DNA from 2 places in the Streptomyces sp. NPDC002467 genome. Region 1 is predicted to be linked to the other one. Evidence: riboswitches for the same ligand, from Rfam matches in the RefSeq annotation. Region 1 holds a riboswitch; the other holds the start of a gene.
The links. A riboswitch is a leader RNA that binds a small molecule or an ion and turns the genes downstream of it on or off. The one in region 1 is predicted to bind glycine.
Positions count from the first base shown of each region.

Region 2: another riboswitch for glycine. It lies ahead of gcvP (aminomethyl-transferring glycine dehydrogenase); the one in region 1 lies ahead of gcvT (glycine cleavage system aminomethyltransferase GcvT).

Region 1 is NZ_JBIARJ010000014.1:190,533-206,349, forward strand. Features, by position in the region: gene ACFYYJ_RS27375 (hypothetical protein) at 1-420, opposite strand, end outside; gene ACFYYJ_RS27380 (hypothetical protein) at 935-1,801, shown strand; gene ACFYYJ_RS27385 (L-serine ammonia-lyase) at 1,877-3,259, opposite strand; gene ACFYYJ_RS27390 (hypothetical protein) at 3,538-3,900, opposite strand; gene glyA (serine hydroxymethyltransferase) at 4,059-5,315, opposite strand; gene gcvH (glycine cleavage system protein GcvH) at 5,331-5,711, opposite strand; gene gcvT (glycine cleavage system aminomethyltransferase GcvT) at 5,813-6,928, opposite strand; glycine riboswitch at 7,087-7,190, opposite strand; gene ACFYYJ_RS27410 (AAA family ATPase) at 7,425-8,111, shown strand; gene ACFYYJ_RS27415 (enhanced serine sensitivity protein SseB) at 8,460-9,206, shown strand; gene ACFYYJ_RS27420 (enhanced serine sensitivity protein SseB C-terminal domain-containing protein) at 9,268-10,008, shown strand; gene ACFYYJ_RS27425 (ABC transporter permease) at 10,449-11,444, shown strand; gene ACFYYJ_RS27430 (ABC transporter substrate-binding protein) at 11,535-13,310, shown strand; gene ACFYYJ_RS27435 (ABC transporter permease) at 13,455-14,453, shown strand; gene ACFYYJ_RS27440 (ABC transporter ATP-binding protein) at 14,450-15,550, shown strand; gene ACFYYJ_RS27445 (ABC transporter ATP-binding protein) at 15,547-15,817, shown strand, end outside.
Region 2 is NZ_JBIARJ010000031.1:51,757-67,573, reverse strand. Features, by position in the region: gene ACFYYJ_RS38970 (MerR family transcriptional regulator) at 1-501, shown strand, start outside; gene ACFYYJ_RS38965 (bifunctional nuclease family protein) at 566-1,039, shown strand; gene ACFYYJ_RS38960 (MerR family transcriptional regulator) at 1,232-1,870, shown strand; gene ACFYYJ_RS38955 (DNA polymerase IV) at 1,938-3,362, shown strand; gene ACFYYJ_RS38950 (PRC-barrel domain-containing protein) at 4,009-4,374, opposite strand; glycine riboswitch at 4,487-4,585, shown strand; gene gcvP (aminomethyl-transferring glycine dehydrogenase) at 4,781-7,666, shown strand; gene ACFYYJ_RS38940 (DUF5999 family protein) at 7,733-7,921, opposite strand; gene ACFYYJ_RS38935 (hypothetical protein) at 8,183-8,803, opposite strand; gene ACFYYJ_RS38930 (glutamate-cysteine ligase family protein) at 9,297-10,811, shown strand; gene ACFYYJ_RS38925 (CPBP family intramembrane glutamic endopeptidase) at 10,864-11,721, shown strand; gene ACFYYJ_RS38920 (hypothetical protein) at 11,863-12,561, shown strand; gene ACFYYJ_RS38915 (PhzF family phenazine biosynthesis protein) at 12,605-13,456, opposite strand; gene ACFYYJ_RS38910 (PadR family transcriptional regulator) at 13,752-14,372, shown strand; gene ACFYYJ_RS38905 (SRPBCC family protein) at 14,452-14,880, opposite strand; gene ACFYYJ_RS38900 (DMT family transporter) at 15,064-15,817, shown strand, end outside.

The sequences.
Region 1 (15,817 bases):
GGTCACGTACCCCTCGAAGTCCCCGGTGAGCGCGATGCCCTTGAGCTTGGGCAGGGCGATCCTCTGCAGCCTGGGTCCGAGGTAGACGTTCCCGCCCGCGTCGTCGTGGGCGGCGGCGGGATGGAGGCGGATCTCCAGGAAGTACCTCCCGGGCAGCGGCACGGGCTTGCCGGACCCGTCTTGGACCAGGTGCGGGACGGGGGTGACGGTCGCGGTGGGGACGTACCCCCGGATGTCGATGACGATCCGGTCATAGGTGGGGTGCCCGGCCCAACGGGCATCGACCACGAGCGGGCTGCCGGACTGCGCCCGGGCGGCGGTGGTGGTGGCGGTGGCGGCCGGTGCGGCGAGCGAGAGCCCCGCGGTGAGCAGGACACCGGAGGCCAGGGCCGCGATCCGGCGGAACTGTCGGTGGATCATGACGTCCCCTCGATTCTCGAGAGACTGGGGACAAACGTGTCAAATGTGAAGACATCGGACGTGCGGCATCGGTTGCACCAGCGGCCGGACCGGTCGACACGACCGGAAGAGGGGCGCCATCGACGGCCCCGACCCGAGGCCGACCGGGCGGCGACCGGCGGCCGACCCGGCGGACACCCCGCATGGGGCGATCCTGCCAGGAAGGGCCGGGCCAGGTCAGGGCGTTTCCGGGGCGATTGCCGGGCAGGTGCTCGCAACCCCATGTCCGCAGGCCGCGTTGGCAGTTGACTGTTTTGGTGGCGGCGGACGTCCGCTGGTACCTTCCGCGCCGCACCCATACTGCATCACAAGGAAGGAAACCGGCGTGACATTCGGGGGACAGAACCCGTACGGCCCGACAGGGCAGCCGAACGGAGGTCAGGCACCGCCATGGCCGGGCGTGCCGCCGCAGCCCGGCTCCCCTCCTTACCCCACCTCGAATCCGTACCCGTACATGCCGCCGTACCCTCCACACGTGGCGCACCGTCCGCTGTGGCAGCAGTTTCGCGATGGCGACTGGCCCCCGTTCCTGGAACTGCTGAAGCGGGTACGCATGAACGGCTGCGCGTGGGTCGCGGTCGCGTTCTGCCTGTGGCCCCTGCTCATCCCCGCCCTGGCCTATCCGCTGGCCCGCTCGGCCCGCCGGCAGGCGCGGGCGACGTTCCCTCCGCACGTCCACCACAGCCTGTCGGATCCGGAGGTGGTGCGCGTACAGAAGATCAGGGCCGTGGTCGCGCTGGTCGCGTCGTTCCTGATCCTCGTCCTCTACGGCACCGAGTCGGACCTTGCCGAGATGCAGGGGCAGTACCTGCTCAGGCTCACCATCACGCCGTGGCTGTTGCTGCTCACCGCACCCTTGGTGATCATGGTCCTCCTGCGGCTCGCACCCGAGGCCGCGAGGCCGGGGATGCGCGCCAGACTCCGGCCCGCCGTGCGCTCGGCCCTCATCTACTTCGGCGCGTTCACGGCCGTGCCGTTGCTCTTCATGGGCACGAAACTCGTCGTCGAGACCTTGCAGTCCTCCCTGTACGGCCCGTTCCTCGCGATTCCCGCGCTCGCGCCGCCGGTGTGGATGCTGTTCTTCGTCTGCTTCGCGTCCGCCACGCTGGTCCGCTCCGCGTTCGGTACCGCCGCGGTGCACGCCGCGCTTCCGGCCCTGCTGACGGGTGTGCTGGTGTGGGAGCTCGCGGTCGTCAACCTGGCCATGACCGGAATGCCGCCGGGCCCGCCGGTCATTCAGATCTGCGCCCTGATCTGCGGTCCGGCATCGGTGTCGGCGGTGGCGTGGTGGGAGATCGGCCGACTGCGCACCATGTACGGGATCACTCTGCGGGGGGAGTGACCGAGGGAACGGGGATGCGAAGGGGAAGGCCCCGGCCGGCGCCGCAGGACGCGACGCCGGCCGGGGCCGGGGGGATCAGCACTCGATGACGTTGACCGCGAGGCCGCCGCGGGCCGTTTCCTTGTACTTGATCTTCATGTCCGCGCCGGTCTCCTTCATGGTCTTGATGACCTTGTCGAGGGAGACCTTGTGGCTGCCGTCGCCGCGCATCGCCATCTTCGCCGCGGTGACCGCCTTGACCGCCGCCATGCCGTTGCGCTCGATGCACGGGATCTGCACCAGGCCGCCGACCGGGTCGCAGGTCAGGCCCAGGTTGTGCTCCATGCCGATCTCGGCCGCGTTCTCCACCTGCTCCGGGGTGCCGCCCAGCACCTCGGCGAGGGCGCCCGCCGCCATCGAGCAGGCCGAGCCCACCTCGCCCTGGCAGCCGACCTCGGCGCCGGAGATGGAGGCGTTCTCCTTGAACAGCATGCCGATCGCACCGGCCGCGAGGAGGAAGCGGACCACGCCGTCCTCGTCCGCGCCGGGGACGAAGTTCATGTAGTAGTGCAGGACGGCCGGGAGGACGCCCGCCGCACCGTTGGTGGGCGCGGTGACGACCCGGCCGCCCGCCGCGTTCTCCTCGTTGACCGCCATCGCGTAGATCGTGGTCCACTCGCTGCGGTGCATCATCGGGTCGCCCTCGGTGCGCAGCTGGCGCGCCGTGGAGGCGGCCCGGCGCTTGACCCGCAGGCCGCCCGGCAGGATGCCCTCGCGGGACATGCCGCGCGCGACGCAGGACTGCATGACGCGCCAGATCTCCAGGAGGCCCTCGCGGATCTCCTCCTCCGTGCGCCAGGCCTTCTCGTTCTCCAGCATGAGGGAGGAGATCGACAGGCCGGTCTCGTTCGCGAGGCGCAGCATCTCGTCGCCGGAGCGGAAGGGGTACTTCAGCACGGTGTCGTCGAGCTTGATGCGGTCCTCGCCGACCGCGTCCTCGTCCACGACGAAGCCGCCGCCGACCGAGTAGTAGGTCTTCTCCAGCAGCGGGGTGCCGGCCGCGTCGTACGCGAAGAGGGTCATGCCGTTCGCGTGGTAGGGCAGCGAGCGCCGGCGGTGCAGGATCAGCTGGTTCGGCTCGTCGAAGTCGATCTCGTGGACCTCGCCTATCTCCGTGCCGAGGAGGCGCAGGCGGCCGGTCTTGCGGATGCGCTCGACCTCGTCGTCCGCCGTCTCCACGTTCACCGTGCGCGGGGAGTGGCCCTCCAGGCCCAGCAGCACCGCCTTGGGGGTGCCGTGGCCGTGGCCGGTCGCACCGAGGGAGCCGAAGAGCTCGGCCCGCACGGACGCCGTCTGGGCGAGTACGCCGTCCTTCTTCAGCCGCGTCACGAACATGCGCGCGGCGCGCATCGGACCGACCGTGTGGGAGGAGGAGGGGCCGATGCCGATGGAGAAGAGGTCGAAGACGGAGATGGCCACTGGCGGACTCCCTTGTCTGCTCGTGGGGTGGGAGGGGGCAGGAGAGGTGTATTGCGGATTTTGTCCGGCAGGCGAGCTTATCGCGGTGAGGTGAACGGCTCGTCTGCCGGACGAGGTGGTGTGCGTTACGCGGACGGGTCGGGCGGGTGCCGGTTCACGCTCCGGAGCCGGTACGTCGCCGCGTGCGGACGGGTCGGCTTCGAGCGTCGGGTCGAGGGCCGGGTCGACGGCGCGGTCGAGGATCGGGTCGGGGTCGGGCAGGCCCGCGTGGTGGGCCTTCACGCCCGCGCCCACGGCCCAGTGGTACGTACCGAGGGCCATGGCCGCCACCAGGGCGATGTCCCGCAGGGACAGGGTGCCGAGGAAGAAGACGATCCACCAGGCGGGGCGAACTGGCGGGCCAGGTCGTGCTCGCCCTTGCGGGAGAGCACCAGCGCGGCGATCGGGGCGGCCGGCAGGGTCAGGGCGGTGACGATGCCGGTGTTCGGCCACTTCGACCGGTACAGCGCGCACGCCGCGAAGACGAAGGTCAGCGGAGACAGGATCCTCGCCGCCGGGAGGCGGAACGGGCGGGGCAGACCGGGCTTCGTGCGGCGGAAGACGCCCACCGCGACGGGGCCGATCAGGTACGAGATCACCATGGCGGCCGAGATGATCGGCGCCAGGGTCTTCCAGCTGCGGCCGACGGTGACCAGGAGCAGGACGGAGAAGCCCAGGTGGGCCGCATCCGCCTGGGGCTTTGGTCATGAGAAGGGCCCGACCCTGTGGAAACCAAGGCCGGGCCCCTTCAGGCCGTTGCCTAGAGCGACGGGTACAGCGGGAACTTAGCGGCGAGCGCGGAGACGCGCGCCTTCAGGTCCGCCGCGTCGTACTCCGGCTTCAGGGCCTGCGCGATGATCTCGGCGACCTCGGTGAACGCCTCGGCGTCGAAACCGCGGGTGGCCAGGGCCGGCGTACCGATCCGCAGACCCGAGGTGACCATCGGCGGCCGCGGGTCGTTCGGGATGGCGTTGCGGTTGACCGTGATGCCGACCTCGTGGAGGCGGTCCTCGGCCTGCTGGCCGTCCAGCTCGGAGTCGCGCAGGTCGACCAGGACCAGGTGCACGTCGGTGCCGCCGGTGAGGACGTCCACGCCCACGGCCTTGACGTCGTCCTGGACCAGACGGGCGGCGAGGATCTTCGCGCCCTCCAGGGTGCGCTCCTGGCGCTCCTTGAACTCGGGCGAGGCCGCGACCTTGAAGGAGACGGCCTTGGCCGCGATCACGTGCTCCAGCGGACCGCCCTGCTGACCCGGGAAGACCGCGGAGTTGATCTTCTTGGCCAGCTCCTGCGTCGACAGGATGACACCGCCGCGCGGACCGCCGAGGGTCTTGTGCGTGGTGGTGGTGACGACGTGGGCGTGCGGCACCGGGTTCGGGTGCAGACCCGCGGCGACCAGGCCGGCGAAGTGCGCCATGTCGACCATCAGGTACGCGCCGACCTCGTCCGCGATGCGGCGGAAGGCGGCGAAGTCCAGCTGACGCGGGTACGCGGACCAGCCCGCGACGATCAGCTGCGGCTTGGACTCCTTGGCGAGGCGCTCGACCTCGGCCATGTCGACCTGGCCGTCCTCACCGACGTGGTACGGGACCACGTTGTAGAGCTTGCCGGAGAAGTTGATCTTCATGCCGTGGGTCAGGTGACCGCCGTGGGCCAGGTTCAGGCCCATGATCGTGTCGCCCGGCTTCAGCAGCGCGAACATCGCGGCCGCGTTCGCCTGCGCACCGGAGTGCGGCTGCACGTTCGCGGCCTCGGCGCCGAACAGCGCCTTGATCCGGTCGATGGCGATCTGCTCGACGACGTCGACGTGCTCGCAGCCACCGTAGTAACGGCGGCCGGGGTAGCCCTCGGCGTACTTGTTGGTCAGGACGGAGCCCTGGGCCTCCATGACGGCGACCGGAGCGAAGTTCTCCGACGCGATCATTTCGAGGGTCGACTGCTGGCGCACGAGCTCGGCGTCGACGGCTGCGGCGACGTCGGGGTCGAGTTCGTGGAGAGGGGTGTTCAGTACGGACATCAGGATCCCCTGGGGTCAGTTACCGGCGGTGAGTGCGGTGTACTCGTCGGCGGAGAGCACGTCCTTGGGCTCCTCCGAGATGCGCACCTTGAACAGCCAGCCGCCCTCGAAGGGGGCGGAGTTCACCAGGGACGGGTCGTCGACGACGTCCTGGTTGGCCTCGACGACCTCACCGGAGACGGGGGAGTAGAGGTCGCTGACCGACTTCGTCGACTCCAGCTCGCCACAGGTCTCGCCCTCGGTGACGGTGTCGCCGACCTCGGGGAGCTGGGCGTAGACGACGTCACCGAGCGCGTTGGCCGCGAACTCGGTGATGCCGACCGTCGCGACGCCGTCAACGACGTCCGACAGCCACTCGTGCTCCTTGGTGTAACGCAGCTGCTGGGGGGTGCTCATGGCCTGATTCTCCTGGATGCGCGGGGGTGGAAACGAACGGTGGTCTTGGGTACTGCGACATCGCCGCACGGGGCACCCGGCGGCAGGCCTGACTACAAGGACTACTTCTGCCGCTTGTAGAACGGCAGAGCGACGACCTCGTACGGCTCATGCGTACCGCGAATGTCGACGCCGACGCCGGAGGTGCCGGGCGCGGCGTGCGCCGCGTCGACGTACGCCATCGCGATCGGCTTGCCCAGGGTCGGGGACGGGGCGCCCGAGGTGACCTCGCCGATCACCTGGCCGTCGGCGACCACGGGGAAGCCGGCGCGCGGGACGCGGCGGCCCTCGGCGACCAGGCCGACCAGCTTGCGCGGCGGGTTCGTGGCGGCGCGCTCGGCGGCGGCCTCCAGGGCGGCGCGGCCGACGAAGTCGCCCTCCTTCTCGAACTTCACGACCCGGCCCAGACCCGCGTCGAACGGGGTCAGCGAGGTGGTCAGCTCGTGCCCGTACAGCGGCATGCCCGCCTCCAGGCGCAGGGTGTCGCGGCAGGACAGGCCGGCCGGGACCAGGCCGACGCCCTCGCCGGCCTTGGTCAGCGCCTGCCACAGCTCCACGGCGTGCTCGGGGGAGACGAACAGCTCGAAGCCGTCCTCGCCGGTGTAGCCCGTACGCGCGATCAGCGCGGGCACGCCGGCCACGGTGCCCGGCAGGCCGGCGTAGTACTTCAGCCCGTCCAGGTCGGCGTCGGTGAGGGAGGCGAGGATGCCGGGGGACTCGGGGCCCTGCACCGCGATCAGCGCGTACGCGTCGCGGTCGTCGCGGACCTCGGTGTCGAAGCCGGCGGCGCGCTCGGTGAGCGCGTCCAGCACCACCTGGGCGTTGGAGGCGTTCGCGACGACCATGTACTCGGTCTCGCCGAGGCGGTAGACGATCAGGTCGTCGACGATGCCGCCGTCTTCCCGGCAGATGTGCGTGTAGCGGGCGCGGCCGACGCCGACGGTGGAGATGTTGCCGACCAGCGCGTAGTCCAGGGCCTTGACGGCCTCCGGCCCGGTCAGCGTGATCTCGCCCATGTGGGAGAGGTCGAAGAGACCGGCCTTGGTGCGGACGGCGTTGTGCTCGTCGCGCTCGCTGGCGTACCGCAGGGGCATGTCCCAGCCCGCGAAGTCGGTCATGGTCGCACCGAGGGAACGGTGCAGCGCATCGAGGGCGGTCAGGCGGGGGGCAGTGCTCATGGGTGTGGCTCCCGGGTCCCAGGGCATGACATGACGAGGAGGGGTCCTCCCCATCTGTCATCGGAACCTGAGAGGTTCGCCGAGAGTTCCTGACGCGTCAGGGATCTCCGGCTTGCACCTTGGGTGGAGCTGCCGAGCAGCTCGCTTTTCAGATCTGCCTCATCCACGCGGTACGGGGCCTGAGAGATTCAAGGGAGGTTCTTGCTCCTTCGGCGCCCACGCACCGCCTTGCGGCGTGCCGGGACTCTCCCGCGCGGATTCAAGCGGCCGGTATGCAGTTGGTGATGCGGGGGTGATGCGGTTGGTCCAGATGGCGCACATCATTGCACGGCATGGTGGTGATCGGGTGGGTGGGCCCGAAAGATCGTGCGGCTGTCCAGGGGGTGGACGGGGTCGAGGACGGGAACCCCGACCGGAACCGAAGCCACCGGATTACCGTCTCTTTACACTCAGTGGGGAAGGGTCCTGGTGACCCGATTCGGGGGAGGCGAGCACTGTGCGGAGATTCGTGGGTGCGGCGGCGGCCGCGGGGACCGCGGGCGCGGTGCCGGCGCAGCGGGCCGGTGCGTCGGCCCGGGCGCGCGGGCACGAGGCCGGTCCGGTACGGGACCTGCGCGGTCCGGGCGTGCGGGGCCCGCGGCGGCTGCGCTTCGCCGAGGGCGACATCGTGGTCGTGTCCGGCCTGCCGGGGGGCGGCAAGAGCACGCTGATCAAGCGGGCGGCGGCCGAGGGCGGTGCGGAGGGCGGCGCCGTCGACTCCCAGGACACCCGCGAGCGCTGGGAGCGCCGGATGCCGGGGGCGCTGCCGTACGCGGTGTACCGGCCGCTGGTGCGGGTCGCGCACTACTGGGGGCTGTGGCGGCAGCTGCGCTCCGGGCGCTCCGTCGTGGTGCACGACTGCGGGACGCAGAGCTGGGTGCGGGGGCTGCTCGCGGCGGCGGCGCGGCGGCGGGGGCGCGCGCTGCACCTGCTCCTGCTGGACACCAGCCCCGAGGAGGCGCTGTCGGGCCAGGCCGCGCGGGGGCGGGGGGTGTCGGCGTACGCCTTCGCCCGCCACCGGGGTGCGGTGGGGCGGCTACTGCGCGAAGCGGAGGCCGGGCGGCCGCCGGCGGGGTGCGCCTCGGCCACCCTCCTGGACCGCCGGTCCGCGTCCGCGGTCACCCGGATCGCCTTCCACCCGTAGCCACCGGGTGCGCTCCCGCTGCCGGCGACCGGTCCCCCGCCCGTGTGCGGCGCCGCCGCTGGGGCTCCGCCCCAGACCCCGCGCCTCAAACGCCGGCGAGGCTGGATGTGGCTGATGCGGGTCCGCCAGGCGCAGCTGGATTGCCCGCAGCAGGGCAATTTCAGCCCCGCCGGCGTTTGGGGCGCCGCCGGAGGCAAAACAGCCCCGCCGGCGTTTGAGGCGCGGGGGCTGGGGCGGAGCCCCGGGAGCGGTGCGGCACGTTGCGTACAACCGAACCCCGGCGGAGGCGTGTCGGTGGGGGCCGGTACCCTGCGGGGCGACAACTCGCGGGATCACGGAGGCACGTACATGCACAGCGGCGGCGGCTGGCCGGGGAATGAGCTGGAGCAGGTGCTCGGGGCGGCGCTCGGGCAGCCGGACGCCGGCGGGCGGATCCTGGAGGTGCTCGGGCGGAGCCAGGTGTGGGTGCCGCTGCCCGCCGGCGCCGGGACCGAGCAGGGCGGCGCCGAGGGGCTGACCCTGCCCACCATGGACATCGGCGGCGCCGCGTACGTCCCCGTGTACAGCTCGGAGGCCCAGTTCCTCGCCTGCGTCGGCCCCGGCATGGACTTCACCGTGGCCCCCGCCGTCGAGTTCGCCCGCGGCCTGCCCCCGCAGCTCGGCATCGCGCTCAACCCCGAGGGCGCCGTCGGCGTCCCCCTCCCCCCGCCCGCCGTCGCGGAGCTCTGCCGCAGTGGCCGGACCCCCCTCGACGGCCCCGCCGGCGGCGGCCGCGTCCGGCTCTACGAGCCCGACTGGCAGGAGGACCCGGTGGACTTCCTGACCGCCGCCGCGGAGGAGTTCCGGGCGGCCGGCGTGGTCTCCGCCGCCTACCGCTGCCTCGCGAGCATCGAGGGGGGCGAGCCGCAACTGTTCATCGGTGTCCGACTGGTGGGATGGGAGCCCGAGACCCGGAACGTCCCGATGGACGCCCTCGGCCGGGCCCTGACCCGCGTACCGCCGCCCTGGCCCGTGCAGTTGATCCTGCTGGACGCCGCCGAGGACCCGGTCACGGACTGGATTCGTGAGCGCGTACGCCCCTTCTACCTCCCGTAGGGCGGCTTAAGCTGTTCTCGGGTTGACGTCGGGCGGAAGAAGAGACGAAGAGGGGTACCGGGTGAGTGCGTCAGGCACGGCCGCGGCCGGGCAGGTCGAGCACATGCTGCGCCAGGTGACTCCCGGGCGCTACGAAAGCTACGAGTCGCTCCTGCACGCCCTCGCCGAGGGCCGGCTGTGGATGCTGCTGTGGCAGGGGCAGCCGGGTTCACCGGACGCCCAGTACGGCGGCATGGAGGTCGAGGGGCTGGGCTACGCGCCCTGCGTGACCTCCCCGCAGGAACTGGCCGCCAGCGGCTGGGGCCGGGGCTACGAGATCGTCACGGGCCGGGACATCGCCCGCGCGCTCTATCCCGACCGCTGGGGACTGTGGCTCAACCCGCACGCCCAGGGCGGCGGCGTCGGCATCCCGTGGGCGGACCTGCGCCGCATCGCCACCGGGCTGGACCGGATGCCGGCCGGCCCGCTGCGGCTGTCCGAGCCCGCGATCGAGCTGCCGCAGTTCTACGGGCTGCTGACCCAGCACGCCCACCGGACGCCCACCGTCCGCTCGCTGCGCCGCGCCTGGGTCCAGCCCGCGCTCGGTTCCCCGTACCTCGCGGTCGGGCTCGACCTGTACGACGCCTCCGCGCCCGCGCTGGAGTCCGTGCGGGAGATGATGCGCCAGTCCGTCGGCGTCGTGCCCGAGGGCGTACCCGTGTGCACGGTGGCGCTCGCGGACGAACACGACCCCGTCGCGATGTGGCTGCGCGCGCAGACCCGCCCGTTCTACGACCGCGAGGGCCAGGCACCCGCTTACTGACGGGTGGACACCCCACACTTCCGAACATCCGCATATTGAGACATCCGTCTCGAAGGCCGCACCGATCCCATCGGTGCGGCCTTCGTCATATGGGCCGAATCGGCCCAAGATCCCTGCCCGAAATGGCAGTTGGGCGGGATGTCCGTTCCGCGCCGAACGGGCGGAGTTTCACCGCTCAACAGACCTTGCCGTTCGGATAACGGAAGGTGTAGCCGCAGATCACGGTTGCGCATCACATCCCCGACGGGTCTGGCGGCCGATCGAGACACCGTTGAAGACTCCCCCCACCGAAGGCAGGTCAGTCCCGCAACCACCAGCTCTTCACGTGCACTTCAGGCGCATTTCGCGCCAATCGCACCATCAGCGACGCCGATAGAACCAAGCCGCCACAGCGGCGGGCATGGGCCGGCCACAGTCGGCCGAGAGGGGTCCCCACCACGATGACGGCACCACTGCACGACACCAGCGCGGCCGAGCCCGCAGCCGTGGCCGCCCCGGAAGTTCCGCAGAAGGCGATCGAGGGGCGCTCGCCGTGGCGGATCGCCTGGCTGCGCCTCAAGCGCGACAAGGTCGCCCTGGCCGGCGGTGTCGTCGTGCTCCTGCTGATCCTCGTCGCGATCTTCGCGCCGCTGATCGTCAAGGCCTTCGGCCACCCGCCGGAGGAGCTGCACGAGGACCTGCTGGACCCGCTGCTCGGCCTGCCGGCCGGGGACTGGGGCGGCATGAACGGCGACTTCCTGCTGGGCATCGAGCCGGTCAACGGCCGCGACGTCTTCAGCCGGATCGTCTACGGCGCCCGGATCTCGCTGCTGGTGGCCTTCCTGTCCGCCTTCGTGGCGGTCTCGCTGGGCACCGTCTTCGGCGTCATCGCCGGATACTTCGGCGGTTGGGTCGACGCGGCCATCAGCCGCGTCATGGACCTGCTGCTGGCCTTCCCGCAGCTGCTCTTCATCATCGCGCTGATCTCGGTGGTCCCCAGCAAGCTGTGGGGCTTCGAGGGATCGGGTCTGCGCATCGCGGTGCTGGTGCTCGTCATCGGCTTCTTCGGGTGGCCGTACATCGGCCGCATCGTCCGCGGGCAGACCCTGTCGCTGCGCGAACGCGAGTACGTCGAAGCGGCCAGGAGCCTCGGCGCCGGCCGCGGGTACATCCTCTTCCGCGAACTGCTTCCGAACCTGGTGGCGCCCATCACCGTCTACTCGACGCTGATGATCCCCACCAACGTGCTGACCGAGGCCGCCCTGAGCTTCCTCGGAGTCGGCGTCAAGCCGCCCACGCCGTCCTGGGGAGAGACCCTCTCCACGGCAGTGCGGACCTACGAGGACGATCCGCTCTTCATGATCTTCCCCGGCGTAGCGATCTTCATCACCGTGCTGGCCTTCAACCTCTTCGGCGACGGCGTCCGTGACGCCCTCGACCCGAAGGGTTCCCGCTAGCAGCCGCAGGGCGCACACCAGATCCCGGCTTCGAGTTTCGAGCCGTAAGTAACCAGTACACCGGAACTACAACGGAGGGTTGCGAGCATCGTGACTACCCATCGCACGTCGAAGCGCAGGCTTGCCGCTGGCACGGCCGTCGTGCTCGCGGCCATGCTCACCGCCACCGCCTGTGGCGGCAGCGACAAGAAGGACGACAAGCCCGCCGGCGCCGCAGGATTCAACTCGGGCATAGGCAAGATCGCCAACGCGTCGGACAAGAAGGGTGGCGAGCTCAAGTTCGTCGGCACCCAGGAAGCCGACTCGTGGGACCCGCAGCGCGGTTACTACGGCTTCATGTGGGACTTCTCCCGCTACTACGCGCGTCAGCTGGTCAGCTACAAGGCGGCCCCGGGTGAGCAGAGCACCGAGCTCGTGCCCGACCTGGCCACCGCCAAGGCCGAGATCAGCGACGGCGGCAAGACCTACAAGTACACCCTGAAGGACAACGTGACCTGGGAGGACGGCTCGCCCGTCACCGCCCAGGACGTCAAGTACGGCATCGAGCGCACCTGGGCCCAGGACGTCATCTCCGGCGGCCCGGTCTACCTGATGCAGGTCCTCGACCCGAAGACCGAGTACCAGGGCCCGTACAAGGACACCGCCCCGGACAAGCTCGGCCTCAAGGCCATCGAGACCCCGGACGCGAAGACCATCATCTTCAAGCTCCCGGCGCCCAACGGTGACTTCGAGCAGATGCTGGCCATGCCGGCGGCGAGCCCGGTCAAGCAGGAGAAGGACACGGCGGCCAAGTACGGCCTGAAGCCCTTCTCCAATGGCCCGTACAAGATCGACTCGTACGAGCCCAACAAGAGCATGAAGCTCTCGCGCAACGACAAGTGGAAGCCCGAGTCGGACACCATCCGCAAGGCGCTCCCGGACTCCATCTCGGTCACGTTCATGGCGAACGCGGACGACATGGACAAGCGCCTGATGAACGGCGAGTTCGACCTGGACATCAACGCGACCGGCATCGGCCAGGCGGCCCGCGCCACCGCGCTGAAGGACCACAAGGACAACCTGGACAACGGCCAGACCGGCTTCATCCGGTACGCCGTCATGCCGACGACCGTCGCGCCGTTCGACAACGTCGAGTGCCGCAAGGCCGTCATCTACGCGGCTGACCACAAGTCCCTGCAGACCGCCCGCGGCGGCCCGCAGGCCGGTGGCGACATCGCCCCGAACATGCTCCCCGCCGGCATCAAGGGCTCCGACCCGTCGTACGACCCGTACGGTGTCCTGAAGAACGACGGCAAGCCGGACGCGGAGAAGGCCAAGGCCGCGCTGAAGGCCTGTGGCAAGGAGTCGGGCTTCAAGACCACGATCGCGGTCCGCAACAACAAGCCGGTCGAGGTCGCCACCGCCGTCTCGCTGCAGAACGCCCTGAAGCAGGTCGGCATCGAGGCCGACGTCGACCAGTTCGACGGTGCCCAGACCTCCGGCATCATCGGTTCGCCGAAGGTCGTCAAGGAGAAGAACTACGGCATCATCATCATGGGCTGGGGCGCCGACTTCCCGACCGGTCAGGGCTTCTCGCAGCCGCTGGTCGACGGCCGCTTCATCCTGCAGAGCGGTAACAACAACTTCTCCGAGCTGAACGACCCGGCGATCAACAAGCTGTTCGACGACGCCATCGCGGAGACGGACCCGGCCAAGGCCGGCGACATCTACAAGCAGATGAACCAGAAGGTCTCCGAGGCCGCGGTCTACCTTCCCTTCGTCTACGACAAGACGATCACCTGGCGCTCCACCCGTCTGACGAACGCCTACACCTCGGACGCCTACAACGGTCGCTACGACTACGCGTCCCTCGGCGTCACCAAGTAACACCCGTCAGACCAGGCTCAGTTCCAGTTTCCAGTGTTCCAGTGCCACACCCGCTAGGCACGAAGGGCAGGTGATGGCCGCGGTTTCGGCTTGGGGGCGCTCTCCAGAAGGGGGCGCCCCCGGGCCGCAGCCAGGCCGAGCGCAGTGCTTGCATATCTCACCCGACGGATCTTCGCCGTCATCGTCATGCTGTTGGTCATCACGCTGGTGACCTTCGGAATCTTCTTCCTCTTCCCGAAGCTGATCGGGACCGATCCGGCTCTGTACTTCGTCGGTAAGCAGTCCGACCCCGCCGCGATCGAGGGCATCCGGCAGAAGATGGGTCTCAACGACCCGATCCTCGTCCAGTTCGGCAAGTTCGTCGTCGGGCTGGTGGCGGGTCGTACGTACGCCAACGGCTCCGACGTCACGCAATGCGCCGCGCCCTGCTTCGGCTACTCCTTCAAGACCGAGCAGGAGGTCTGGCCGCTGCTGCTGGACTGGCTGCCGGTCACCCTCTCCCTCGCCGCCGGCGCCGTCGTCATCTGGGTCATCGGCGGTGTCGCCACCGGTGTCGTCTCCGCGCTCAAGCGCGGTACGGTCCTGGACCGTTCGGCGATGGGCGTCGCCCTCGCGGGCGTCTCCCTCCCCATCTACTTCACGGGCATGCTCTTCATCGCCTTCTTCTCCGACCAGCTCGGCTGGTTCGGCAGGCCGGAGGCGACCTTCGCCGAGGATCCGGGCAAGTGGTTCAACGGCATGATCCTGCCGTGGGTCTCGCTCGCCTTCCTCTACGCGGCGATGTACGCGCGGCTCACCCGCGCGACCATGCTCGAAGTCCTCAACGAGGACTACATCCGCACCGCCCGCGCCAAGGGCCTGACGGAACCGGTCGTCATCGGCAAGCACGCCATGCGTTCGACGATGACCCCGATCCTGACCGTCCTCGGCCTGGACCTCGGCGCCCTGATGGGCGGCGCGGTGCTCACCGAGTCCACGTTCTCGCTGCACGGCCTCGGCTACAGCGCCGTTCGCGCCATCAGCGACCACGACCTGCCGGTCATCCTCGGCATCACCCTGATCTCCGCCTTCTTCGTCGTCGCGGCGAACCTCATCGTTGACCTCATGTACGCGGTGATCGACCCCCGAGTGAGGCTGTCATGACCGAACTGACCAAGACCGGAGCTCTCAACGAGCCCGTCGGCGGCCCGGGGGAGCCCTCCACCTCCTTCCTCGAGGTCCGCGACCTCAAGGTGCACTTCCCGACCGAGGACGGCCTGGTCAAGTCGGTCGACGGACTCTCCTTCTCGTTGGAGAAGGGCAAGACCCTCGGCATCGTGGGCGAGTCCGGCTCCGGCAAGTCCGTCACCTCGCTGGGCATCATGGGCCTGCACCGCGTGGGCCAGTACGGCCGCCAGCGGGCGCAGATCTCCGGCGAGATCTGGCTCAACGGCAAGGAGCTGCTCTCCGCCGGTGAGGACGAGGTGCGCAGGCTGCGCGGCCGGGAGATCGCGATGATCTTCCAGGACCCGCTGTCCGCGATGCACCCGTACTTCACCATCGGCAAGCAGATCGCCGAGGCCTACCGGGTCCACAACAAGGTCGACAAGAAGGTCGCCCGCACGCGTGCGGTCGAGCTGCTCGACCGCGTGGGCATCCCCGAGCCGCACAAACGGGTCGACAGCTACCCGCACGAGTTCTCCGGCGGCATGCGCCAGCGCGCGATGATCGCGATGGCGCTGGTCAACAACCCCGAACTGCTCATCGCGGACGAGCCGACGACCGCCCTGGACGTCACCGTCCAGGCCCAGATCCTCGACCTCATCCGGGACCTGCAGAAGGAGTTCGGCTCCGCGGTCATCATGATCACGCACGACCTGGGCGTGGTCGCGGAGATGGCCGACGAACTCCTCGTGATGTACGGCGGCCGCTGCGTCGAGCGGGGCACCGCCGAGAAGGTCTTCTACGAGCCCCGTCACCCGTACACCTGGGGCCTGCTGGGCTCGATGCCGCGCATCGACCGCGAGCAGACCGAGCGCCTCATCCCGGTCAAGGGCTCGCCGCCCAGCCTGATCAACATCCCGAGCGGCTGCGCGTTCAACCCCCGCTGCCCGTACGCCGACGTACCCAAGGGCAACGTGACCCGCACGGTCCGGCCGGAGCTGGTCGAGGAGGACGGCAGCCGCCACTGGTCCGCCTGCCACATGTCGGCGGAGGAGCGGACCCGGATCTGGACCGAAGAGATTGCGCCGAAGCTGTGACCGACACGCCTGACAAGAAGAAGACGGCCACCGCGTCCATCCCGGCGCAGGCCACCGACTCTCCCGACGCCGTCGCCACCCCCGAGGTGCTGCTCAAGGTCACCGGGCTCACGAAGCACTTCCCGATCACCAAGGGACTGCTGCGCAGGCAGGCCGGCGCGGTCAAGGCCGTCGACGGCATCGACTTCGACGTCCGGCGCGGCGAGACCCTCGGTGTCGTGGGCGAGTCCGGTTGCGGCAAGTCCACCATGGGTCGGCTGATCACGC
Region 2 (15,817 bases), on a different contig from region 1:
CAGCTCGACGCGCTCGCCCGCGGAGAGCAGATCCGTATCCCGGCGCCCACGGCGCACACCGACTCCGACGGCGCGGTCGATCCCGGCAGTCCTGTGGCCCTCTACGGCGAGGTGGGCCGGGAACGGCCCACGGTGGCCCGGGTGGGTCGCGCGGAGCTGCTCGCGGCCGCCGAGGTGGACGAGGTACAGCTGGTCGAATGGGAGTCGTACGGGCTGCTCGCGGAGGTTCCGGGCGGCGGATTCGACGCCGAGGCGGTCACGGTCGCCCGGCTCGTGGCCGATCTGGGGCGCTTCGGCCTGGAACCGCGGCACCTGCGCGCCATGAAGGCCGCCGCGGACCGTGAGGCGGGCCTGGTGGAGCAGGTCGTCGCACCCCTGCGCCGCCACCGCAACCCGCAGACCAGGGCGCACGCGGAGGCCACGATGAAAGAACTCGCGGGGCTGTCCGTAAGGCTCCACGAGGCCCTCGTACAGACGGCTCTCGGGGTCCGGCTGAAGTGAGGCCGGGCGGTCGGAGTGGGGCCCCGACTACCCAAACCTGCCGACCAGGTCCTAGGGTTGCTGTGTGAACGAGCTCGACGTTGTGGGTGTCCGGGTGGAAATGCCCTCCAACCAACCGATCGTGCTCCTGCGTGAAGTGGGAGGCGACCGGTACCTCCCCATCTGGATCGGACCAGGGGAGGCGACCGCGATCGCCTTCGCGCAGCAGGGGATGGCCCCTGCCCGGCCGCTGACGCACGACCTGTTCAAGGACGTGCTGGAAGCGATCGGCGAGGAGCTCTCCGAGGTCCGGATCACGGATCTGCGGGAGGGCGTCTTCTACGCGGAGCTCGTCTTCGCCAGTGGGGTCGAGGTGAGCGCGAGGCCCTCCGACGCCATAGCGCTGGCCCTGCGCACGGGGACGCCGATCTACGGCAGTGACGGGGTCCTCGACGACGCCGGAATCGCCATTCCGGACGAGCAGGAGGACGAGGTGGAGAAGTTCCGCGAGTTCCTCGACCAGATCTCGCCCGAGGACTTCGGTACCGGCCCGCAGTGAGTACCGGCCGGGCCGTCCACGGGGCGGACAGCCGGGAAATTTCAGCCCATTCGAGTAGCCTTTCCCCGCAAAGGGATACGGGAAACCACTCTCAGGGTGATTATCACTCGGCGTGCCGAGTGTGGCGATCGTTGACGCACCCCTGGTGACTGCCTACCTTCGAGGTGGGCAGGTCAAGGACGGAGGGTCGGCGTGAGGATCACGGGCGACGGTACGACCGGGGGCACCCCCGCGCGGAGTGACGGGGGACCGTACCCGCTTCACGGCAGTGCGGTCGGATCCGCGCGCCGTCAGCCGGAGTCGACGCCGGTCGGACCGGTGGGTGGCGACCAGGCGCCCGCGCAGATCGGATACCGGGGGCCGACGGCGTGCGCCGCGGCCGGCATCACCTATCGGCAACTCGACTACTGGGCGCGCACCGGGCTCGTGGAGCCGAGCGTGCGGCCCGCGTACGGGTCGGGCACCCAGCGTCTCTACAGCTTCCGGGACGTGGTGGTCCTCAAGATCGTCAAGCGTTTCCTGGACACCGGGGTCGCGCTGCAGAACATTCGCACGGCCGTGCAGCACCTGCGGAACCGCGGGTTCCACGACCTTGAGCGGATGACGCTGATGAGCGACGGCGCCACCGTGTACGAGTGCACCTCCCCGGACCAGGTCGTGAGCCTGCTCCAAGGCGGGCAGGGCGTCTTCGGAATCGCCGTGGGCGTGGTGTGGCGCGACGTCGAGAGCGCGCTGTCGCAGCTGCACGGGGAGCGCGTGGACACCGGCGAGACCCTGGTCGGGCACAACCCGGCCGACGAGCTCGCGGCGCGCCGGAACCGCGCCGTCTGAGCGTGGGGGCGGCCCGCCCCGGAAACGTGGCATGGAAATGTCAGAGGCGTAGGGCAGCATCGGGGCTGTGAGAGCCGCGCCGACCATCCTGCACCTGGACATGGACGCCTTCTACGCCTCCGTGGAGCAGGCGTCCAAGCCGAGCCTGCGCGGCAAGGCCGTCATCGTCGGCGGTCTCGGGCCGCGCGGGGTCGTCGCCACCGCCTCGTACGAGGCCAGGCGGTTCGGGGTGCACTCCGCGATGCCGACCGCGCAGGCGCGGAGGCTCTGCCCGAACGGCGCCTACCTCATCCCGCGCTTCAGCCTCTACCGCGAGGTCAGCGACCAGGTGATGGCGCTGCTGCGGGCACTGTCGCCGCTGGTGGAGCCGCTGAGCCTCGACGAGGCCTTCGTTGACCTGGAGGCGGGCGGGGTCGCCTTCGACTCGGCGAGCGCCCTGGCGACGGGGGAGCGGCTGCGGGCGGACATCCGGGGCGTGACGGGGCTGAGCGGGTCGGTGGGGCTGGCCGGTTCGAAGATGCTGGCCAAGGTGGCGTCCGAGGAGGCCAAGCCGAACGGGCTGCTGCTGATCGAGCCGGGGACGGAGCGGGAGCTCCTCGCGCCGATGTCGGTGCGGACCCTGCCGGGCGTGGGTCCGGCCACCGGGGAGCACCTGAGGCGGGCCGGGATCACCACGGTGGGGGAACTCGCGGAAGCCGGTGAGGACGAGCTGGTCCGGATGGTCGGGCGGGCGCACGGGGTGGGCCTGTACCGGATGGCACTGGGGCTGGACGACCGGCCGGTGGTCGCCGAGCGGGACGCGAAGTCGGTCTCGGTCGAGGACACCTTCGACGTGGACCTGCACGACCGGGTCCGGATCCGGGGCGAAGTGCAGCGGCTGGCGGACCGGTGCGTGCGGCGGCTGCGCGAATCCGGGCACTCCGGGCGCACGATCGTGCTGAAGGTGCGGCGGTACGACTTCTCGACGCTGACGCGCTCCGAGACGCTGCGGGGCCCCACGGACGACCCCGGGGTGGTGCGGGAGGCTGCCGCGCGGCTCCTGGAGGGCGTGGACACCACGGGCGGGGTGCGGCTGCTGGGGGTGGGCGTGACGGGACTGGCGGACTACACGCAGGAGGACCTGTTCGCGCAGGCGGCGGAGGCGGAGGCGGTTGAGGCCGCCGAGGGGGCGGAGGGCCTCTCCGAGCCGCTCGGGGAGGCCGTGCCGACCGCCGGGCCCGAGGCGTCCTTGGACCCCTGGTCCGCCGTGCCCGGGTCGGAGCCCGAGCCGGCCGTGGAGCGGCGGTGGATGGCCGGGCTCGACGTGCTCCATTCGGTGTACGGGCCGGGGTGGGTGCAGGGCAGCGGGGTGGGGCGGGTGACGGTGCGCTTCGAGCAGCCCGGATCGCCGCCGGGCCGGGTCCGCACCTTCCGGGTGGACGACCCCGAGCTGGAACCGTCCGACCCACTGCCGCTGGTGGGGGCGGCGGACACGGACACCGCGACCCCCTGACGTCCCGCGTGCGGTGTCCCCTGCGGGGGCTCGACCGTTGCCCGTGGCGCCTGGGGCCGGGCCCGCCGCCCCGGCGACCGATCTGCGCCGGCCCCCGGGGCCGGTGCGGGCCGGAGCGGGCCGCGCCCGTTCCGCGGGGAACGGGACTGGGGCGTGCGCGGACGGCCCCCCTGCTGGGGCGGGCAGGCGCAGTTCCGGCAGAGGAGGGCCCGGGGCCGGTCAGGCCGGACCCGGGCGCGCACGGCCGGGTGGAGCCGCCCACAGCCGTGCCGGGGGCTGTGCGGGCTGGCCCGGGCGCGAAGGACCGCGCTCGGGTGGGGGCGGGCCAGGGCATGTATGGGCGAGTGGGGCCGCACGGGTCGGGGGCCCGGGTGGGCAAGGTCGTGCTCGGAGTGCGGGCGGCCCGGGCACGATTGGGTGGGTGGGGCCGCGCGGGTCCAGGTCCCGGCCGGGGCGGGCCCGCGTTGGTGTCGGCCTGGCCGTGTCTGGGCGCGCACGGAACGGGCCCGGGCCGTGCGTGCCGGGCGGATCCTGGCCCCGATGGCCAGTGCGGAGGCAAGGAGCGGCGGGGCCGGCCCGCCGGTGCGCGTGCCCGGCCGTGCCCGCCCGTTCCCGTGCACGCATGGCACGGCTGCGGTGGGGTGGGTCAGTCGTCGTCGCCTGCCAGGTGGCCGAAGTCTCGGTGGAAGTCCGTGGGGAGCGTCACGTCCAGGCCGTAGTGGTGGTAGAGCTGGAGCTCCTGTTCGGGGGAGAGGTGGCGGCCGACGCCGAAGTCGGGGGCGTCCTTGATCAGGGAGCGGTCGAACGGCACCCGCAGGGCGTCGTCCACCAGCTCGCTCGGCTCCAGCGGAACGAACGCGTCCCGGCTGAACAGGCCCGTACGGACGGCGGCCCATTCCGGGACGCCTGTGGCATCGTCGAGGTAGACCTCGTCCACGGTGCCGATCTTGGTGCCATTGCGGTCGAACGCCTTGCGGCCGATCAGGCTGCGCGGATCGATGTCGGTCTGCACGGTCCCTCCAAATGGTCGCAACTCCTCCGTAATGACTACAGAAGTGCATATCCCAAGAAGAGGCCACTCGGGGAGGGTCCGGATCCTCGCTGGTAGGCTGGGTGCTGGCTGTCGACCCTGTGCGGGAGAGTCCTCCGAGTGAGAACGACGGAGGCGCCGAAGGAGCAAATCCTCCCCGGAATCTCTCAGGCATACGTACCGCACGGACGAGGCCACTCTGGAAAGCAGGGGCGGGTGCCGGGCGCGCAGTGCCGGTTCCCCTCCTCACCGACGGTGAAAGCCGGTGGCTCGAGCGACCCTCTAGCGACCGGTGAAACTCTCAGGTTGAGATGACAGAGGGGGAGGCCGTCCGGGTGCCCGCGCCGTGGTGCCCCTCGCAGGTCGTACGACCAGGAGGCCTCCGTACATGACCGCCAACCGCATTCCGCTCTCCCAGCTGGAGCGAGGCATCCCCTTCGAGCAGCGCCACATCGGTCCGGACGCCGAGGCGCAGGCGAAGATGCTCGCTCAGGTGGGCTACGGCTCGCTGGACGAACTGACCGCCGCCGCGGTGCCGGATGTGATCAAGACCGCCGAGGCGCTGAACCTGCCCGAGGCGCGGACCGAGGCCGAGGTGCTGGCCGAGCTGCGTTCGCTCGCCGACCGCAACCAGGTCCTGTCGTCGATGATCGGTCTCGGTTACTACGGGACCTTCACGCCTCCGGTGATCCTCCGCAACGTCATGGAGAACCCGGCCTGGTACACGGCGTACACGCCGTACCAGCCGGAGATCTCCCAGGGCCGCCTCGAAGCGCTCCTGAACTTCCAGACCCTCGTCGCGGACCTCACCGGCCTGCCGACCTCGGGTGCCTCGCTGCTCGACGAGGGCACCGCGGCCGCCGAGGCCATGTCGCTCGCCCGCCGCGTGGGCAAGGTCAAGGGCGGCGTCTTCCTGATCGACGCCGACGCCCTGCCGCAGACCATCGCGGTGATCGAGACCCGCGCCGAGCCCACGGGCGTCGAGGTCGTCGTCGCGGACCTCTCGAACGGCATCCCCGCCGAGATCGCCGAGCGCGGCGTCTTCGGCGTGCTGCTCCAGTACCCGGGTGCCTCCGGCGCCGTACGGGAGATCAAGCCGGTCATCGACCAGGCGCACGAGCTCGGTGCGATCGTCACCGTCTCGGCCGACCTGCTCGCCCTGACCTTGCTGACCTCCCCGGGCGAGCTGGGCGCGGACATCGCCGTCGGCACCACGCAGCGCTTCGGCGTCCCGATGGGCTTCGGCGGACCGCACGCCGGCTACATGGCCGTCCAGGCCAAGCACGCCCGCTCCCTGCCGGGCCGCCTCGTCGGCGTCTCCGTGGACGCGGACGGCAACAAGGCGTACCGCCTGGCCCTGCAGACCCGCGAGCAGCACATCCGCCGCGAGAAGGCCACCAGCAACATCTGTACCGCGCAGGTGCTGCTCGCCGTCATGGCCGCCATGTACGCCGTCTACCACGGCCCGGACGGCCTGCAGACGATCGCCCGCCGCACCCACCGCTACGCGACCCTGCTCGCCGCGGGTCTGACGGCCGGCGGCGTGGAGATCGTGCACGGCGCGTACTTCGACACGATCACCGCCCGCGTCCCGGGCCGTGCCGCCGAGGTCGTCGCCGCCGCCCGCGAGGGTGGCGTCAACCTGCACCAGGTCGACGCGGACCACGTCTCCATGGCCTGCGACGAGACCACCCTGCGCGCCGACATCGAGGCCGTCTGGGCCGCCTTCGGCGTCAGCGCCGACATCGAGGCGCTGGACGAGACCGCGGCTGACTCCCTCCCCGAGGGCCTGCTGCGCTCGGACGCCTTCCTGACGCACCCGGTCTTCCACCAGCACCGCTCCGAGACCGCGATGCTGCGCTACCTGCGCAAGCTCTCGGACAAGGACTACGCGCTCGACCGCGGCATGATCCCGCTGGGCTCCTGCACCATGAAGCTCAACGCGACCACCGAGATGGAGCCGGTGACCTGGCCCGAATTCGGTCAGCTGCACCCCTTCGCGCCGGTGGAGCAGGCCGAGGGCTACCTCACGCTCATCAACGAGCTGGAGGAACGTCTCTCCGAGGTCACCGGCTACGACAAGGTCTCCATCCAGCCGAACGCCGGCTCGCAGGGTGAGCTCGCCGGTCTGCTGGCCGTGCGCGCCTACCACCGCGCGAACGGCGACGAGCAGCGCACCATCTGCCTCATCCCGTCCTCCGCGCACGGCACCAACGCCGCCAGCGCCGTGATGGCCGGCATGAAGGTCGTCGTCGTCAAGACCGCCGACGACGGCGAGGTGGACGCGGACGACCTGCGCGCGAAGATCGAGCAGTACCGCGACGAGCTCTCCGTGCTGATGATCACCTACCCGTCCACGCACGGTGTGTTCGAGGAGCACGTCGCCGACATCTGCGCCCAGGTGCACGAGGCCGGCGGCCAGGTCTACGTGGACGGCGCGAACCTCAACGCCCTGGTGGGTCTGGCCAAGCCGGGTCACTTCGGCGGCGACGTCTCGCACCTGAACCTGCACAAGACCTTCTGCATCCCGCACGGTGGCGGCGGTCCGGGCGTCGGCCCGGTCGGTGTCCGGGCGCACCTGGCCCCGTACCTGCCGAACCACCCGCTGCAGCCGACGGCCGGTCCGGAGACGGGCGTCGGCCCGATCTCGGCCGCCCCGTGGGGCTCCGCCGGCATCCTGCCGATCTCCTGGTCGTACGTGCGCCTCATGGGCGGCGAGGGCCTCAAGCGCGCCACCCAGGTCGCGGTGCTCGGTGCCAACTACATCGCCAAGCGCCTGGAGCCGCACTACCCGGTGCTCTACACCGGCCCGGGCGACCTGGTCGCGCACGAGTGCATCATCGACCTGCGTCCGCTGTCGAAGGAGACGGGCGTCAGCGTCGACGACATCGCCAAGCGCCTGATCGACTACGGGTTCCACGCGCCGACGATGTCCTTCCCGGTCGCCGGCACGCTGATGATCGAGCCGACGGAGTCCGAGGACCTCGCGGAGATCGACCGCTTCTGCGACGCGATGATCGCCATCCGCGGCGAGATCGAGAAGGTCGCTTCCGGTGTGTGGCCGCTGGAGGACAACCCGCTGGCCAACTCCCCGCACACCGCCGCGGCGCTGGGCGGCGAGTGGAACCACCCGTACACCCGTGACGAGGCCGTGTTCCCGGGCGGGGTCACGGCCGCCGAGAAGTACTGGCCGCCGGTGCGCCGCATCGACGGTGCGTTCGGTGACCGGAACCTGGTGTGCTCCTGCCCGCCGCTGGACGAGTACGACAACTGACCGATGACGAAGGGGCCGGTCCGGGAGGTTCTCCCGGGCCGGCCCCTTCGTCGTTCACGATCCGTCCTATGCCACCGCGAGCGGGCGGTGCGGGGCGATGATCTGGCCGTCCGGGAGCAGCTCCCCGGTGTCCTCGAAGAGCAGGACGCCGTTGCACAGCAGGCTCCAGCCCTGCTCCGGGTGGTTGGCCACCGGGCGGGCCGCCTCCCGGTCGGCGGATTCGGCTGACGGGCAGGCTGGCTGGTGCTGGCACATGGATGCGTTCTTTCGCTGCGACGTGGTCTGTGTGCTACGGCTCGATGCGTGATTCATGGCCGTCCCCCTGGATCATCCCCGCACCCGCGGGGAGCGTGTCCTCAGTCTTCCCCCAGGACAGCCGCTTCGCAGGGATTTCCCGCCGGCTGTCCTCACAGATTGATGACGCATCACTCGTGCGGGCGGTTCAGGCCAACTCCCCTGTCATTTCGGATGGTTCGGCGATGGCCCGGGCGGACTAACCCGAATGGGCCAATCGGGTCAGGCGGCCGGAGCGGCCAGTGAGGGCGGGACCGGCGGTGTCGCGGGGGTGAGCCGGTGGGTCATCACGGGCAGCAGTTCGGAGACCGGATGCGGTCGGTACGCGGCGATGCCGGGCGGGGCCGGTGCCAGGGGCACCAGGAGGTCCTCGCCCGCGGGCAGGCCGGCGGAGGCGTCGGCGCCGACCGCACCGTGGAGCCACAGCGTCAGCATGTAAAGCTCCGGTACGGACAGCAGTCGCGGCTGGTAGGCCTTGCCGAGCGATTCCGCCTGGCGCAGGGCGCGTTCGGTGGCCGCGACGTAGGGGCCCTCGAAGAAGTGGGAGAAGGTCCAGCCGTCCGGGGTCAGGCGGGTGTCGGCCGCGGCGACGAACCGGTCGCCGCTGCGGATGAGGAACCGCCAGCCGGTGAGCCGGGTGCGCGGCGGCCTGCCGCCGGCCGCCAGATTGGACATGCCCAGCCGGTCGAGGACGTGGACCGGCAGGGGGAGTTCGGCAGTCATCGGCCCTTGGAGCGCGCGCAGGGCGGGAGTGTGCGCCTCGTTGACCGCGGTGGGGGAACCGAGAGCCGCGAGGACACTGCGCAGGGCGGACGCGGGAGCCGGAGGGACGTGCAGCGGCATGGTGGGTCGCCTCTCACTTGGGAGACCTGTGGAAGGGGGAGGTGCGGACGGCGCTGTCGCATTCTGGGGCCAGAGGGGGGCTGAGGGGCAATGGCCGCGCGCCAACTCTCTGCCTCGTTTGCGGAGTTTATACGACATGTGTTCACGCAGTGTTTCGGCTAGCTGTCCCGCCTATTGCCGACAAGGCGCTTACCGGTCCCGCTGACATGGCATTCATGCCGGATGGGCGCGAACATGTCGCGCCTGACCTCGGAGGTTACCGGACGGGGGCCCGGCTGAAAAGCGTCGGTTATCCCGAACAGGCAAAGGCGAGGGGGAATTTGCACAAGTCGGCTTGCCAGGTGAATGTGCCGGAGCGCCCTTCGGCCAAACCGGCGCGCGCTCCGCGCAGTGCACGCCCCCCGGGCGTTATGGATCACGCTGCCGGGGCATCATCGACCGTAACGCGCGCCTGGGTGCCCAGGGCCAGGCCCAGTCGAGGAGGGACGCTTCGATGGGGGAGAAGGTCGTGGCAGGCGGATTCGACCTGTCCGATCGGCAGAGGTATCGAAGGAAGCTCCACGAGTGTCTGGAGGGACTGGAGCGACTTCTGGCGGAGGGGAGGTTCGATCGCCCGAAGAACATGATGGGACTGGAGATCGAGTTGAATCTCGCCGGTGCCGACGGGCTGCCGAGAATGGTGAATGCGGAGGTGCTGGAGCGGATTGCGAGCACGGATTTCCAGACCGAACTGGGAATGTTCAACCTGGAGGTGAACGTCCTCCCGCACAGGCTCGGCGGCCGCGTATTCGACCGGCTCGCCGAGGAACTCGGTGCGGGGCTGGGCTACGCCCACCGGCAGGCCGCGGAGATCGACGCCGGGGTGGTGATGATCGGAATTCTGCCGACGATCTCGCGCGGTGACCTGGTCGCCGCCAACCTGTCGGCGGTGGACCGGTACTCGCTGCTGAACGAACAGATCCTGATGATGCGCGGCGAGGACTTCACGCTCGACATCGAGGGGGTCGAGCGGCTGACCTGGACCTCCGGGTCGATCGTGCCGGAGGCCGCCTGCACTTCCGTACAACTGCACCTCCAGGTCACGCCGGCCCGGTTCTCGGACGTGTGGAACGCCGCTCAGGCGGTGGCGGCCGTCCAGATAGCCGTCGGCGCGAACTCTCCCTTCCTGTTCGGGCGCGAGCTGTGGCGGGAGTCGAGGCCGCCGCTGTTCACGCAGGCCACCGACACCAGGCCGGTCGAGCTCCAGGCCCAGGGGGTGCGCCCGCGCACCTGGTTCGGGGAGCGGTGGGTGGACTCGGCGTACGAACTCTTCGCCGAGAACGTCCGCTACTTCCCCTCCCTGCTGCCGATCTGCGACGAGGAGGAGCCGCTGCGGGTGCTGGACGAGGGCGGGGTGCCGCGGTTGCAGGAACTCGTCCTGCACAACGGCACCGTCTACCGCTGGAACCGGCCCGTGTACGGGGTCGCGGAGGGGGTGCCGCACCTGAGGGTGGAGAACCGGGTGCTGCCGGCCGGGCCCACCGTCGCCGACGTCGTCGCCAACGCCGCCTTCTACTACGGGCTCGTACGCACCCTGGCGGACGACCCGCGCCCGGTGTGGACCAGGCTGCCCTTCGCCGAGGCGGAGGCCAACTTCGACGCGGCCTGCCGATACGGGATCGAGGCGCGGGTGCGGTGGCCGCGCCGGGGCCGGGCCGGGGGGCTGGTGAGCGTACCGGCGGTGCGGCTGGTGCTGGACGAACTGCTGCCGATGGCGGCGGCCGGCCTCGACGCCTGGGGAATCGAACCCGCGGACCGGGACCACTACCTCGGCATCATCGAGGAGCGCTGCCGCCGGCGGGTGAACGGGGCGACCTGGCAGGTGGACACCTACCACCAGGCCCTGGCGGCCGGGCTGGAGCGGGACGAGGCGCTGGCCGCGACCACCCGGCGCTACAGCGAGCTGATGCACAAGGGCGATCCCGTGCACACCTGGCCGGTGGGGTTGGGGGGTGAGGGCCCGGCCTGACCCGTCGCCCCGCCCGGGTCCCGTGATCCCGTTCCGCCGCCGAGGGGGCAGTATGGGGTGGTCGGAACAGCGCGGCAGCGCGGCAGGGTGGCTGGGACGGGAGTCGGGCGTGCGGGTGGAGCCGGAGCCGGTGGACGTGGAACTGGGCGGAGAGGGGCGGCGCGGCCTCCTGAGGACCGAGACGCTGCTCGTCCTCGCCCTGTCCCTGGGGGCGAGCGCCTTCTCCTCGCTGATCAGCTTCATCGGCTCGCTCACCAAGCCCGGCGGGCTCAAGGACCAGGCCGCCACGCTCAACGCCTCCCATGCCCCGGGCCGGCCCTGGCTGGACCTGGCATGGCAGCTCTTCGGGATCGCGACCGCGCTGGTCCCCGTACTGCTCGTGGCCCACTTCCTGACGCGCGAGGGCGTGCCCGGGCTGCGGGTGCTCGGCTTCGACCGCACCCGGCCCTGGTGGGACCTGGGCCGGGGCGCGCTCGTCGCGGCGGGGATCGGCAGTGCGGGGCTCGCCTTCTACCTGGCGGCGCGGGCGAGCGGGGCCAACCTCACGGTGGTGCCGGAGGCGCTGCCCGACGTGTGGTGGAAGTTCCCCGTGCTGATCCTCTCCGCGGTACAGAACGCCGTGGTGGAGGAGGTCATCGTGCTGGCCTACCTGCTGCGCAGACTCGGGCAGCTGGGCTGGTCGCCGATGGCCGCGCTGCTCGCCAGCTCGGTGCTGCGCGGCTCGTACCACCTCTATCAGGGCATCGGCGGCTTCATCGGCAACATGGTGATGGGCGTCGTCTTCGTGCTCGCCTACCGCCGCTGGGGGCGGGTGGGGCCGCTCGTCGTCGCGCACGCGCTGCTCGACATCGTGGCCTTCGGCGGGTACGCCCTCCTCGCGGGCAAGGTGGGCTGGCTGCCGACGCCCTGACCCCACGCCCTGACCCGGTGCTCTGACCCCACGCCCTGACCCGGCCTCCTGACCTGGCGGGGGCCACCCGATCGGCCCTGCCGGGCGGGGGCGGACGCGGCAGCGGTGCGACGCTGAAGGGGGAGCGAGGAGGCGCGCGCGGTGGCTGTACTGGACTCCGTGGTGCAGTTCGCGCCGTTCTTCGTGCCGGTGGTCACCGGCCTGGTGGGCGGGATCAGCCTCCTCATCCGCGACCGTCGCGAGGCGCGCAGCAGCGACCACCACTACCGCAGACGACTGGAGAAGGCCCAGCTGGAGATCCAGTTCCTCAGCGGCTGGATCCAGGCCAAGGAACTGGCGCCGACCGACGCCCCGCCACCGGATCCGGCCCCGGGGCAGTGGCTGGACGAGTGCTACGCGTCGGTGCGGCGGGCCAAGGAGGACACCGGTGGCCGCCACCGGACGGGGCCGGTCTCGCTGCGGCGGCTCCTGCTGCTGGGGGAGGTGAGCGGCCCGGCGAAGACCGTGCGGGTCGTCTACTGGATCTCCCTCGCCCTGTTCAACGGGGCGCTCGCGTGGTGGGTGAACGCGCTCGTCGCCGGCGTGCCCGGCTTCGTGCACCAGGAGGGCGCCTCCGAGTCCGAGGAGATCGCCTCCTATCTGGGTTTGGCGGGCGTCTTCTTCGTCGTGTCGGCCGTCCTGTGGGTGTGGACGGTGCACCTGGGCGCGGCGGAGCCGGCGCAGGTCTATCGCAAGCGGATCGACTCGGCGGCCTGGATCGCGAACGAGGACGCGCGGCGGCGAGCCGCTCGCACGAAGGCGGAGGCGAAAGCGCGCCGGAAGGGCCGATCGAAGGGCTGACCGGGCCCGGTCGGTCGGGACCGGCCCGGTTCGGTGCCCCTCGTCACTCCGTACGGTCGGCCTCGGGCGCCGTGAGCGGGGCCGCGAGGAGCTCGCCGTCGAGGACGGTGACCGCGTGGCCGGTCAGCAGGGTGCGCTCTCCGGCCAGCGTGACCTTGACCAGCCCCTGGCGGGCGCCGCCCTGGAGGCCGGTCAGCTCGTCCCGGCCCAGGCGCTGCGCCCAGAACGGGGCGAGCGCGGTGTGGGCGCTGCCGGTCACCGGGTCCTCGTCGATCCCGAAGGCGGGGAAGAAGCCCCGCGAGACGAAGTCGTAGCCGCGCGAGGGGTCCTCGGCGGGGGCGGTGACGATCACCCCGCGCTTGGCGAAGGCGCGCAGGGCGGCGTGGTCCGGCTCCAGTTCGCGCACGGTCTGCTCGTCGGCGAGCTCGATCAGCAGGTCGCCGATGTGCGAGGCGGTGTCGTGCACGGAGAGGATCGGGGCGCCGCCGAGCGCGTGGTCGACGGCGGTCGGCGCCGGGACGGGCGTCAGGGAGGACGTCGGGAAGTCGAGGGTGATGCCGCCGTCCTCGGCCGTCTCGGCGGTGAGGATGCCGCAGCGGGCGGTGAAGCGGACCAGTCCCTTGGCGAGCCCGCTCGTGGCCAGTACGTGCGCCGTGGCGAGCGTGGCGTGCCCGCACATGTCGACCTCCGCGGCCGGGGTGAACCAGCGCAGCGCCCAGTCGGCGTCGCCGCCGGGCGGCAGGGGGTGGGCGAAGGCGGTCTCGGAGAGGTTCATCTCCGCGGCGACCTGCTGGAGCCAGGCGTCCGGCGGGAACCCGCCGTCGAGGATCAGGACTCCGGCGGGGTTCCCGTGGAAGGGACGGTCGGTGAAGGCGTCGACGATTCGGATGCGCATGCCCAGACCGTAGGACGGATCCTTGATCACCGACAAAGGCCAATGCGGGGTGTCTGGCCTGGTGTCGCGCGAGCGCCGACCGGGGCCGACCGGAGCCGGCCTTTCCGGCACCGGCCCCGGCCCGGCCCGCGAACTGCTCCGCCCCGGGGGCCGGCCCTCGTGCTGCCCGGTTGCTGTTCGGTGAGAAAGGTTCCGATATATCGTTGACGCATCGCGATCGGTCACCGATAGTGGAGACATCGGGGAACCGATGAACCGATGTGAACCACTACGAAGTGACGGAAGGAGCGCAGTCATGCGTTCACGTGGACAGCACGAACACGGGCACGGACACGAGCACGGACGGGGCCACGGCCACTGCGGGCCCGATCGTCGGGAGGAGTTCAGGGGGCTGCGCGCCGCCTTCGGCCCGTTCGGGCCTCCCTTCGGCGGCGGACCCTTCGGTGGACGCGGCGGTCGCGGCGGGCCGCGCGGCAGGGCTCGGCGCGGAGACGTACGCGCCTCGATCCTGGCGCTGCTCGCCGACCGGTCGATGCACGGCTACGAGATGATCCAGGAGATCGGCGAGCGCAGCGGCGGGGCGTGGAAGCCCAGCCCCGGCTCGGTCTACCCGACCCTCCAACTGCTGGAGGACGAGGGCCTGATCGTCAGCGAGAGCGAGGGCGGCAAGAAGCTGTTCACGCTCACCGACGCCGGCCGCACCGAGGCCGAGGCCGGCCCCGACGCCCCCTGGGCGGACGCCGGGCGGGGTTTCGACTTCGAGGCGATGCAGGAGATCCGGACGGCCGGGTTCGGCCTGATGGAGGCCTTCGGGCAGGTCTTCAAGACCGGCTCGCCCGAACAGCGGGAGAAGGCCCTCGCCGTCATCAACGACGCCCGCAAGAAGCTCTACCTGATCCTGGCCGACGAGCACTGAGCCGGTCGGGTCCAGGAGGAAACGGAGCGCCCCGCGAGTCCTCTCGCGGGGCGCTCCGTCGTGCGGTCCGGCGGTCGGGTCAGACGACCAGGCCGGCCAGCTTGCGCAGGGATTCGTTCAGCGCGGCGGTCGCCGAGTCCTTGAGCTTGCCCGCCATCAGCGAGACCGCGGCGCCCGTGAACTCGCCGTCGATGCGGACGGTGGTGGCCCCGCCGTCCGGGATCAGCGTGTACCGGGTGAGCACGGCCACGCCCATCGGCCCCTTGCCCGTGATGGCGAAGACGCGCTCGTCCTCCAGCTCGGAGACGGTCCAGACGACCTCGGCCGGGAAGCCCATCATCTTCATGTTCTCGGCGAAGGTGGATCCGACCGCGAGGGTCTCGGGTCCGCCCTTCGGGAAGTTCGTGTGGGTCATGCTCCACTGGCCGTACGCGTCCCAGTCCGTCAGCTGGGACCAGACCTTCGCGGCGGACGCCTCGATGCGTGATTCCGCGGTGACTTCAGCCATGCGACCACCCCTTCTCGTCGGGTACGTGCGGCGGAACGTAGCCCCGGCGGGCGGAACATTCAATACTGACGACCTGTCAGAAATCGGCGGGGCGGGCGGCCCGAGCGGAGGCCGGGGTATCGACTGCGTCTCAACAGGTGTCATGCTCGTGACGCTCCTGACCGGCCCTGTCATGATGGCCCGATGCAAGCGTCAGGGAAGAACGCCGGACTGGGCCTCGCCCTCGTCTCGGCGGTTGCGTTCGGTGGTTCCGGGGTGGCGGCGAAGCCGCTGATCGAGGCGGGTCTGGACCCCCTCCAGATGGTCTGGCTCAGGGTGGCCGGGGCGGCGCTCGTGCTGTCCCCGCTGGCCTGGCGCCATCGCGGCCTGGTGCGGCGCAAGCCCGCGCTGCTCGCCGGCTTCGGCCTGGTCGCCGTCGCGGGCGTACAGGCCTTCTACTTCGCCTCGCTGTCCCGGATTCCCGTCGGCGTGGCCCTGCTCCTGGAGTACCTGGGCCCGGCGCTGCTGCTCGGCTACATCCGCTTCGTCCAGCGCAAGCCCGTGACGCGGGGCGCCGCCGCCGGCGCGGCCGTGGCCGTCGTGGGGCTCGCCTGCGTGGTCGAGATCTGGGCAGGGTTGCGGCTCGACCTGCTCGGCGTGGTCTTCGGCCTCTGCGCGGCCCTGTGCCAGGCCTCCTACTTCGTCTTCGCCGACCAGGGTTCCGACGGGGAGGACGCCCCGGACCCGCTCGGCGTGACCGCGTACGGCCTGGTCGTGGGTGCCCTCGTCATGACCGTGATCGCCCGCCCGTGGGAGATCGACTGGCAGGTGCTGGGCGGCGACGCGGCCCTGGGCGACCTCATGGTGCCCGCCGGGGTGCTGCTCGGCTGGGTGGTGCTGATCGCGACCGTCTTCGCGTACCTGACCGGCGTCGTCTCCGTGCGCAGGCTCTCGCCCC